Regions from separate parts of the Streptomyces zhihengii genome, predicted to be linked through region 4. Evidence: riboswitches for the same ligand, from Rfam matches in the RefSeq annotation. Region 4 holds a riboswitch; each other region holds the start of a gene.
The links. Region 4 has a riboswitch for cobalamin ahead of JE024_RS31710 (energy-coupling factor ABC transporter permease). Riboswitches for the same ligand answer to the same signal wherever they lie in the genome.

Region 1 (2,188 bases), on a different contig from region 4:
CGCCGCGGGGCCGTCGTCGACCTCGTCCTCAACGAACTCGACAGCCTCTGGTCGGTCGAGATCATCAGGGGGGTCGACGAGGTGCTCCACGCCGCCGGCGCCAGCATGGTCCTCTCCGCGGTGCACGGGCGCAGTTCCGACACCCGCGAGTGGATCGACCAGATGGCGGCCCGCCGCAGCAACGGCGCCATCCTCGTCGTCTCCGAACTCACCCCCCAGCAGCGCCGCCGGCTCACCGCGATGGACGTCCCGTTCGTCCTGGTGGACCCGGTCGGCAGCGTCGACGCCCTCGTGCCCACCGTCGGCGCCACCAACTGGGCCGGCGCGGTCAGCGCCACCGAGCACCTGATCGCCCAGGGCCACACCCGGATCGCGCACCTCGCGGGCCCGCGCCACGTCCTGTGCAGCAGGGCCCGCGCCGACGGCTTCCGGGCCACCATGGAGCAGGCCGAACTCCCCGTGCCTGAGGAGTGGGTGCCGCACGGCGAGTTCAACGACGCCTCGGGCCGCGCCGAGACGGCCCGGCTGCTCGACCGCGCCGAGGCCGACGGCAGCCCGCCGCCCACCGCCGTCTTCGCCGCCAGCGACCTCCAGGCGCTCGGCGCGTTCGAGGTGCTGCGGGCCCGCGGCCTCGCCGTACCCGGGGACATGAGCGTCGTCGGCTTCGACGACCTGCCCGTCGCCCGCTGGACCCACCCGCCGCTCACCACCGTCCGCCAGCCCCTGCTCGACATGGCCGCCATGGCGGCCAACACCCTGCTGCGCATCATGGACGGCGAGCCCGCCGAGCACCTGCGCCTCGAACTCGCCACCCAGCTCGTCGTCCGGGGCAGCACCGCCGGGCCCCGCGACGCCTCCTGACGGCACCGCACATGAGCCCCCGCCCCGGCCCCGCGGCCCGTGCCACGGCGCGGAGCGGGCGTGACCGACGCCACGGCGGGCCGCCTCCGGGGCCTTGATAGCCTGCCGGGGCCAGTCGAGCCACACCACGGCCAGGGAATCCGGTGCGAATCCGGAACTGACGCGCAGCGGTGAGGGGGACGGGCGGGGCACTCACGCCACTGGGAGACCGTACGGCCGCACGGCCGGCACACCTCCCGGGAAGGCGCTCCGTCCGGACGAACCCGAGTCCGAAGACCTGCTGGCACCTTCCCGCGCCCCGCGGGAAGGGACCCACAGGCCAGGCTCCGCGTACGAGCCCCGACCCCCGAGGCGACCTCGTGCCCCGTAACACCCTCCGTCCCACCGCCCTCCTGCTCCTCCCCGCCCTGCTGCTGACCGCGTGCGGCGCGGGCGGCGGTGACGAGCGCCCCGGCGGCGCCGCGTCCGCCGGCGGATACCCGCGCACCGTCGACAACTGCGGTCACCGCGTCACACTCACCGCGCCCCCCGCCCGCGCGGTCTCCCTCAACCAGGGCACCACCGAGATCCTGCTCTCCCTGGGCCTGGCCGACCGGCTCGCGGGCACCGCCACCTGGACCGACCCCGTGATGAAGGGCCTGGAGAAGGCGAACGCCTCCGTCCCGCGCCTCGCCGACAACAACCCCTCGTTCGAGAAGGTGCTCGACGCCGAACCCGACTTCGTCACCGCCTCGTTCGAGTCCACCGTCGGCAAGGGCGGCGTCGCCACCCGCGAGCGGTTCGAGAAGCTCGGCGTCCCCGTCTACGTCTCGCCGACCGACTGCGCCGCCGGCAAGGACAACGCGGCCGGCGGCGACGGCTCCCGCAGCCGCCCCCTCGAACTCGCCGACGTGTACGGCGAGATACGCGACCTGGCCCGCGCCTTCGGTGTCGAGGAACGCGGCGAGGACCTCGTCGCCCGGCTCCAGGAGCGGGTGCGCGCGGCCACCGCCGGCCTGGACGCCGCGGACGTCTCCCTCATGTACTGGTTCGCCAACGCGCAGTCCCCCTACCTGGCGGGCTGCTGCGGCGCCCCCGGCGCCATCACCCGCGCGGTCGGCGCCCGCAACGCCTTCACCGACACCCACGACGAATGGCCCCAGATCAACTGGGAGACCGTCGCCGACCGGGACCCCGACGTCATCGTCCTCGGCGACCTCACCCGCAAGTCCCAGACCGCCGAGAGCGCGGCCGCCAAGATCCGCTTCCTGCGCGGCGACCCCGCCACCCGCAACCTGACCGCCGTCCGCGAGAACCGCTTCATCCTGCTCAGCGGACAGGCGATGAA
Region 2 (2,188 bases), on a different contig from region 4:
ACTTCCTCAAGCCGGACGCGACCCCGGCCCAGGAGACCAAGGTCTCCAAGCTGGTCTCGCTGCTGGTCAAGGTCGGCGCCCTCGCCTTCGTCCTCACCATGGACAAGACGGTGGCGATCAACTTCCAGCTCCTGGGCGGCATCTGGATCCTCCAGACCTTCCCGGCCCTGGTGGGCGGTCTGTTCACCCGCTGGTTCCACCGCTGGGCGCTGATCGGCGGCTGGGCCGTCGGCATGGTCTACGGCACGGCCGCCGCCTACGGGGTCGCGAGCCCCACCCAGAAGCACTTCGGCGGCTCCTCGGCCGAGATCCCCGGCATCGGCGAGATCGGCTACATCGGCCTCACGGCCTTCGTGCTGAACGTCGTGGTCACCGTGGTCCTCACCTTCGTCCTGCGGGCCCTGAAGGCCCCCGACGGCGTCGACGAGACCAGCCCGTCCGACTACACCGCGGACTCGGGCGACCCGGGCGTCAAGACCGAGCTCCCGCCCGCCACCGCGGGTGCGCCCGGCGGTCACTGAACCACCGCTCCACCGGCCATGGGAGGGCCGTCGCACCCCGCGCCCGCGCGGGGAAATGCGGCGGCCCTCCGCCGTCGCCTGATGCACACTGCCCGGCATGGACATCACCATCAGGCGGATCGAGCCGGGCGAGTACGGGCCACTGGGGGAACTGACGGCGCAGGCGTACCTGCGGGGCGGCCTCCTCGACTTCGGGGAGGAGGACCCTTATCTGGAGGTCCTGCGGGACGTCGCGGGGCGGGCGGCGCACACCGAGGTCTACGTCGCCGTGGACGAGGGCGGCGGGCTCCTCGGCGGTGTGGCGTTCGTCCCGGAGCCCGGGCCCTACGCCGATGTCGCGGGGCCGGGCGAGGCCGAGTTCCGCACCCTGGCCGTCGCCGAGGAGGCCCGCGGACGGGGCGCGGGCGAGGCGCTGGTGCGGGTCTGCGTGGACCGGGCGCGGGCGCTGGGACGCGCGCGGCTGGTGCTGTCCACGCAGTCGGCGATGCACACGGCGCACCGCGTGTACGGCCGGATGGGCTTCGTCCGCACCCCCGATCGCGACTGGTCGCCCATCCCGTCGGTTCCGCTGCTGACGTACGCGCTGGAGCTCTGAACCCCTCGGCGGCACGCCGGGGACACAACATGTGGGGGCACACTCAGCACCCCGCCCCCACATGTATGCTCATCTCGCTGTCGCCGCAGGGGAATCCGGTGCGAATCCGGAACTGTCCCGCAACGGTGTGCTGTGGTGCGCTTTGTCGTACCCGCGAGTCCGAGGACCTGCCGACGGTGCGCCCGGCTCGACCGATCCGGGTGCCCAGACGTCCGGGCCTCGCGGTTGGGCCGGTGGACGCCGTGCGCGGTGCCGTCCCGGCATGTCCCGCCACGGCCCTGCCACCTCCTCGCGCCGTTCGGAGCCGAGCGAGGGAGAGCACCACCGTGACCATCGCGCCCGCCGATCCGGTATCGGCCACGCAGCACGACGGCCCCGGCACCGCACTGCTGCGGACCCTGACCGAGCTGACGGCCGACCTGCCCGACACCGACCCCGGCAGGGTCGCCGCCGCCGCGCTGCGCGGCCGCCACAGCGGTTCCGACGAGGCCGAGCTGCGCTCCCTGGCCGTCGACGCCGCCGCCGGTCTGATCTCCGAGGACCCGGCGTACTCCCGGCTCGCCGCCCGGCTGCTGGCCCGTGCCATCGCCGAGGAGGCCGCGGGCGAGGGTGCCGTGTCGTTCTCGGCGTCGGTTGCGGTGGGACACCGCGAGGGCCTGATCGCCGACCGCACGGCGGCCCTCGTCGCGCGGCACTCCGCCCGGCTGGACGCGCTGATCGACCCGGTGGCCGACGACCGCTTCGGCTACTTCGGCCTGCGCACCCTCTACAGCCGCTACCTGCTGCGGCACCCCCTCACCCGCAAGGTCGTCGAGACGCCCCAGCACTTCCTGCTGCGGGTCGCGGCCGGTCTCGCCGAGGACGACGGCCCGCGGGCCCTGGACGAGGTCGGCGCGCTGTACCGGCTGATGAGCCGGCTCGAATACCTGCCGTCCTCCCCCACCCTCTTCAACTCGGGCACCCGCCACCCCCAGATGTCGTCCTGCTATCTGCTGGACTCCCCGCTGGACGAGCTGGACTCCATCTACGACCGGTACCACCAGGTCGCGCGGCTGTCGAAGCACGCCGGCGG
Region 3 (2,188 bases), 500 kb from region 4:
TGCCGTAGCCGACGGCGGCGATCCGGTCGGGGTCGGTCCGCGGTTCGGCGCGCAGCACGTCGAGCGCCGCACGGCCGATGCCCCGCATCCGGTCGGGGTCGTCGAGCAGGGGCAGGCACCGGGCCAGCATCTCCTCGGGGTCGCCCAGATAGCGCCCGCCGTGGAGGTCGAAGGCCAGCGCCACGTATCCCCGCTCGGCGAGGGCATCGGCCCGGCGGCGTTCGACGTCGCTGAGCCCCGTGCCCTCCGGTCCCAGCAGCACCGCGGGCCGGCGGTCGGCACCGGCCGGGAGCGCGAGGTGCCCGGTCATCGTCAGACCGTCGGCCGGGTACGCGACCGTGCGCGTCGTCACCGTCGTCCGTGCCGCCCGTGCCGCCCGTGCCGTCTGCGTCGCCCCGGTCGCCTGTGTCGTCCTCGTCGTCCTCGTCGTCATGGGAAGGGACCGTAGTGATCGTCGGGCCCCGTCCGGGCGGTGTTCCGCCGCCGGCAGAACCCGCCCCGGGCCCCGGACGACGCCCGGCATCCGCCGAGGACACCGAGCCGGGTGTCCGCCGCGCCTGCGGCGGACACGGCGGTGGCGTCAGGAGACCGCCGGGCGGCCGGGCGGGGTGAACGTGTACAGGTCGAGGATGTCCGGCAGCGGTGCGATGCCGGGGCCGCCGGCGCGGACCCAGGCGACGACGTCCTCCGTCGCCGCGGCGTCGTTGACCAGCCCGAGCCAGACCGGGCGCCCGCCGGCGGCCCTGCCCGCGGCGGAGGGCCGGACCACGATGACATTGGCCTGGTCGCACACGTCGAGGCAGTCGGAGACGCTCACCGGCCCGGCCTGGCGCAGGCGTGCGGTCTGGGCGGCGTGGTCGACGCCCCGCACCTTGGAGCTGCCGCAGCAGCAGTCGCGGCAGACGACGACGCGGCACGGCACGGGTCCGCCGCCCGTCCTGCGCGCGGGTTCGCCGGTCGTCGCTCCGGTGGGTGTGGCGGGCATGGCGCACCGTCCCTCTCTCCGGGGAGATCCGCCCCGGTGGTTCGTGGAGGAGGCGACCGCGTGAGTCTCCTGGCTCTCGGGTCCGTGCCCGTCCGCCGCCTTCCCGCCCGTGCGGGCAGGGGCTCGTCGGGACCGGCTCACCGATCACAGTGGCGGGACCGCGCCGGATTCACACCGGCTTCCTCGTCCGCCGTCGCCTTGTCGCCGGGCATCATCTCATCCGCGATCTTGAGCCGGAACGGAGGCCGGCGGACGTGGGCACAGGGGCCGACGCGCATGCGCCCGCGCGGTGTTCGCCCGCGCGGTGTTCGCCCGCGCGGTGTTCGGGTGCCGGCGCCGCTGTTCGCGTGTCGGCGGTTGTGTTCGCGTGTCGGCGGCGACGGCCCGGGGCGGAGGTGACTCAATTGAGGGCGCACCGCACCACCCCGCCGGCTCCGGACGGGTGCACCGGGCCTCCCGGCGGATCCGACCATGTGAGGAGCGCAGTCGCGATGCAGATCGACCTCGGCGGGAAGACGGCCCTGGTGACCGGGTCGACCCAGGGGATCGGGGCGGCGATCGCCGCCGGTCTGGCGGCGGCCGGCGCGCGTGTCGCCGTCAACGGACGCGATGCCGGACGGACTGGGGAGGCGGTCGAGCGGCTGCGCGGGCAGGTACCGGAGGGCGACTTCGTGGCCGCGCCGGGGGATCTGGCCACGGAGGAGGGGGCCGGGGACGTGCTGGGGCGGCTCCCCCGGGTCGATGTGCTCGTCAACAATCTCGGCGTCTTCGGGGCGCGGCCGGCGCTGGAGATCGACGACGCCGAGTGGCGGCGCTACTTCGACGTGAACGTGCTGTCGGCGGTCCGCCTCATCCGCTCCTGCCTGCCGGGGATGACGGACCGCGGCTGGGGCCGGGTGCTGAACATCGCCAGCGACTCGGCGGTGGTGACCCCGGCCGAGATGATCCACTACGGCGCGACCAAGACCGCCCTGCTGGCCGTCACCCGGGGCTTCGCCAAGGAGGCGGCGGGCACGGGCGTGACGGTCAACTCGGTGATCGCGGGCCCCACGCACACCGGAGGGGTCGAGGACTTCGTCCGCGAACTCGTCGGCCCGGACCTCCCCTGGGACGAGGCGCAGCGGGTCTTCATGAGGGAGCACCGGCCGCAGTCGCTGATCCAGCGGCTGATCGAGCCCGAGGAGATCGCGCACCTGGTCGTCT
Region 4 (2,188 bases):
CAGGCCGAGACCGAGGACGGCCTTCTCCAGGGGATGGCGGCGGCGCCAGCGACTGCTGTGCGCCGCCGCGTCGATCGGCAGCACCGCCGGTCAGGAAGCGGCCGTCGTGCTGCCGCCGGGCGCGGTGCCGTCCGCGACCCCGGCCCCGCCGGACGCGGCGTCACCCGCGTCACCCGCGTCACCCGCGCCGGGATCCGCGGCGGCGGCCGCCGCCGCGCGCGCCTCCCCCTGGCGGCGCCCCTTGTGCAGCCCGAAGTAGTACGCCAGGACGCCCGCGCCGAGCGCCGCCTGGACGGCGAACAGCGCGGACTCCACCTCGCCGGACGGCGGTTCGTACAGGGGCGAGAACCAGGGCTCGTAGTCCGGCTCCAGTTCGGTGATCGCCGTCTCGGCCTGCGCGTCGGCGCCCGTGAACGGCTCCTCCTTGTGGTCCCCGAGCCCGAGGGCCAGCGGCAGGACGGCCAGCGCCACCACGATCAGGACCAGCAGCGTGTTGATCTTCGCGTTACGGCTCATCGGACCCCCGCCTCCTTCGCGGCGCCGCGGGCGCCACCGGTCACCAGCACGCCCAGACGGGTCAGTTCGCCCTTGCTGGACCGGACGAGCAGCCGCATCACCAGCACGGTCAGCAGCCCCTCGCTGACCGCCAGCGGGATCTGCGTCACCGCGAAGATCCCGCCGAACTTGGCGAGCGCCCCCAGGAAACCGGTGCCCGGGTCGGGGAAGGCGAGCGCGAGCTGGACGCTGGTCACGCAGTAGGTGACGAGGTCGGCCGTGAACGCCGCGAGGAACACGCCGACCATCAGGGGCGCGCCGCCGCGGCGCGCCAGCCGGTAGACGGCGTAGCCGGCCCACGGCCCGACGATCGCCATCGAGAAGACGTTGGCGCCGAGCGTGGTGAGCCCGCCGTGCGCCAGCAGCAGCGCCTGGAACAGCAGCGTGATGGTGCCGAGCACCGCCATCACCGGCGGCCTGAAGAGGATCGCCCCGAGTCCGGTGCCGGTGGGGTGGGAGCAGCTTCCCGTCACCGACGGGATCTTGAGCGCCGAGAGCACGAACGTGAAGGCGCCGGAGGCGCCGAGCAGCAGCGTGGACTCGGGATGGGCCTTGACCTCACGGGTCAGGGCGCGGACACCGTGGACGACGAACGGGGCGGACGCCGCGCCCCAGGCGACGGCGTGCAACGGGGGCAGATACCCCTCGGCTATATGCATGGTTGGGAGACCCTCTCCAGCACCTCGTGGATGGACAACGCACCCTGGCCGGTCTCCTGGCTGACGGGCGTCGGTGTCCGGAGGTCTTCCGGGCACACGTCACACCCGGCTCCGCCTTCCCAGGCGCCGCGGTCTCCCGCGGTGTCCCAGTGGCTTCCCCCGGAGGGGGAGGTGGAGCCGGACATCCCGATCACAGTGGCGAGGGCCGCACCGGTTCCGCACCGGTTTCCCGAACACCAAGGCCCCGTGACAGTAGTCCCCCGACCAGCGGGCTCACAAGCCGCTCCCGGCCGGGCGCTCTCCGCGACCCCTCGCGCGCCCGCCCCGCGCGCCGCGCGCCCTCCGCCGGGGCCTTCCCCGGCGCCGCCCCGCCGCGAGGCGCCGCCGGGAGAGGCCGGGCGCCCGCCGGAAAGGCGCCGTGCCCGGTCACTCCTTGCGGTAGCCGTACGCCTCCGCCGCCGCCGTCGCCACGGCGTCGAGGTCCCCGCCGGCCGAGGCCGTGACCACCGCGGCGACCGCGCCCTCGACGAACGGCGCGTCCACCAGCCGGGCCCCGGCGGGCAGTTCGTCCCCCTCGGCGATCAGGGCCTTCACCGTCAGCACGGCGCTGCCGAGGTCGACGAGGACCGCCACACCGGCCCCGCCGTCCACCTCGGATGCGGCGGCGGTGATGAGCTCGGCGCTCGTCCCGAGGCCGCCGTCCGGCGTCCCGCCGGCGGGCGCCACCGGCGCGAGCGCGCCCCCGCCCGCGAGCCCCCGGGCGAGCTCCGCCACGGACTCGGCCACCCGCGCGCTGTGCGAGACGAGCACGATGCCGACCAGGCCGTCCCCGCCGCTCACGCCTCCTCCTCCGCCGCCTGCGCGAGGGCGGCGATCAGCAGCGCCGACGACGTCGCCCCCGGATCCCGGTGCCCGATGCTGCGTTCCCCGAGATAGCTGGCCCGGCCCTTGCGCGCCTGGAGGGGCACCGTGGC

Region 1: linked by a shared signal. The riboswitch ahead of JE024_RS08825 (ABC transporter substrate-binding protein) and the one ahead of JE024_RS31710 (energy-coupling factor ABC transporter permease) in region 4 are both predicted to bind cobalamin.
Region 2: linked by a shared signal. The riboswitch ahead of JE024_RS12000 (ribonucleoside-diphosphate reductase subunit alpha) and the one ahead of JE024_RS31710 (energy-coupling factor ABC transporter permease) in region 4 are both predicted to bind cobalamin.
Region 3: linked by a shared signal. The riboswitch ahead of JE024_RS33625 ((2Fe-2S) ferredoxin domain-containing protein) and the one ahead of JE024_RS31710 (energy-coupling factor ABC transporter permease) in region 4 are both predicted to bind cobalamin.

Annotation. Positions count from the first base shown of each region.
Region 1 is NZ_JAFEJA010000001.1:2,168,285-2,170,472, reverse strand. It holds gene JE024_RS08830 (LacI family DNA-binding transcriptional regulator) at 1-861, shown strand, start outside; cobalamin riboswitch at 957-1,160, shown strand; gene JE024_RS08825 (ABC transporter substrate-binding protein) at 1,221-2,188, shown strand, end outside.
Region 2 is NZ_JAFEJA010000001.1:2,937,442-2,939,629, forward strand. It holds gene mctP (monocarboxylate uptake permease MctP) at 1-521, shown strand, start outside; gene JE024_RS11995 (GNAT family N-acetyltransferase) at 619-1,116, shown strand; cobalamin riboswitch at 1,181-1,305, shown strand; gene JE024_RS12000 (ribonucleoside-diphosphate reductase subunit alpha) at 1,443-2,188, shown strand, end outside.
Region 3 is NZ_JAFEJA010000002.1:1,409,678-1,411,865, reverse strand. It holds gene JE024_RS33630 (dienelactone hydrolase family protein) at 1-310, opposite strand, end outside; gene JE024_RS33625 ((2Fe-2S) ferredoxin domain-containing protein) at 581-985, opposite strand; cobalamin riboswitch at 1,028-1,214, opposite strand; gene JE024_RS33620 (SDR family NAD(P)-dependent oxidoreductase) at 1,477-2,188, shown strand, end outside.
Region 4 is NZ_JAFEJA010000002.1:906,935-909,122, forward strand. It holds gene cbiQ (cobalt ECF transporter T component CbiQ) at 1-84, opposite strand, end outside; gene JE024_RS31705 (energy-coupling factor ABC transporter substrate-binding protein) at 91-516, opposite strand; gene JE024_RS31710 (energy-coupling factor ABC transporter permease) at 513-1,214, opposite strand; cobalamin riboswitch at 1,244-1,470, opposite strand; gene JE024_RS31715 (PTS-dependent dihydroxyacetone kinase phosphotransferase subunit DhaM) at 1,641-2,054, opposite strand; gene dhaL (dihydroxyacetone kinase subunit DhaL) at 2,051-2,188, opposite strand, start outside.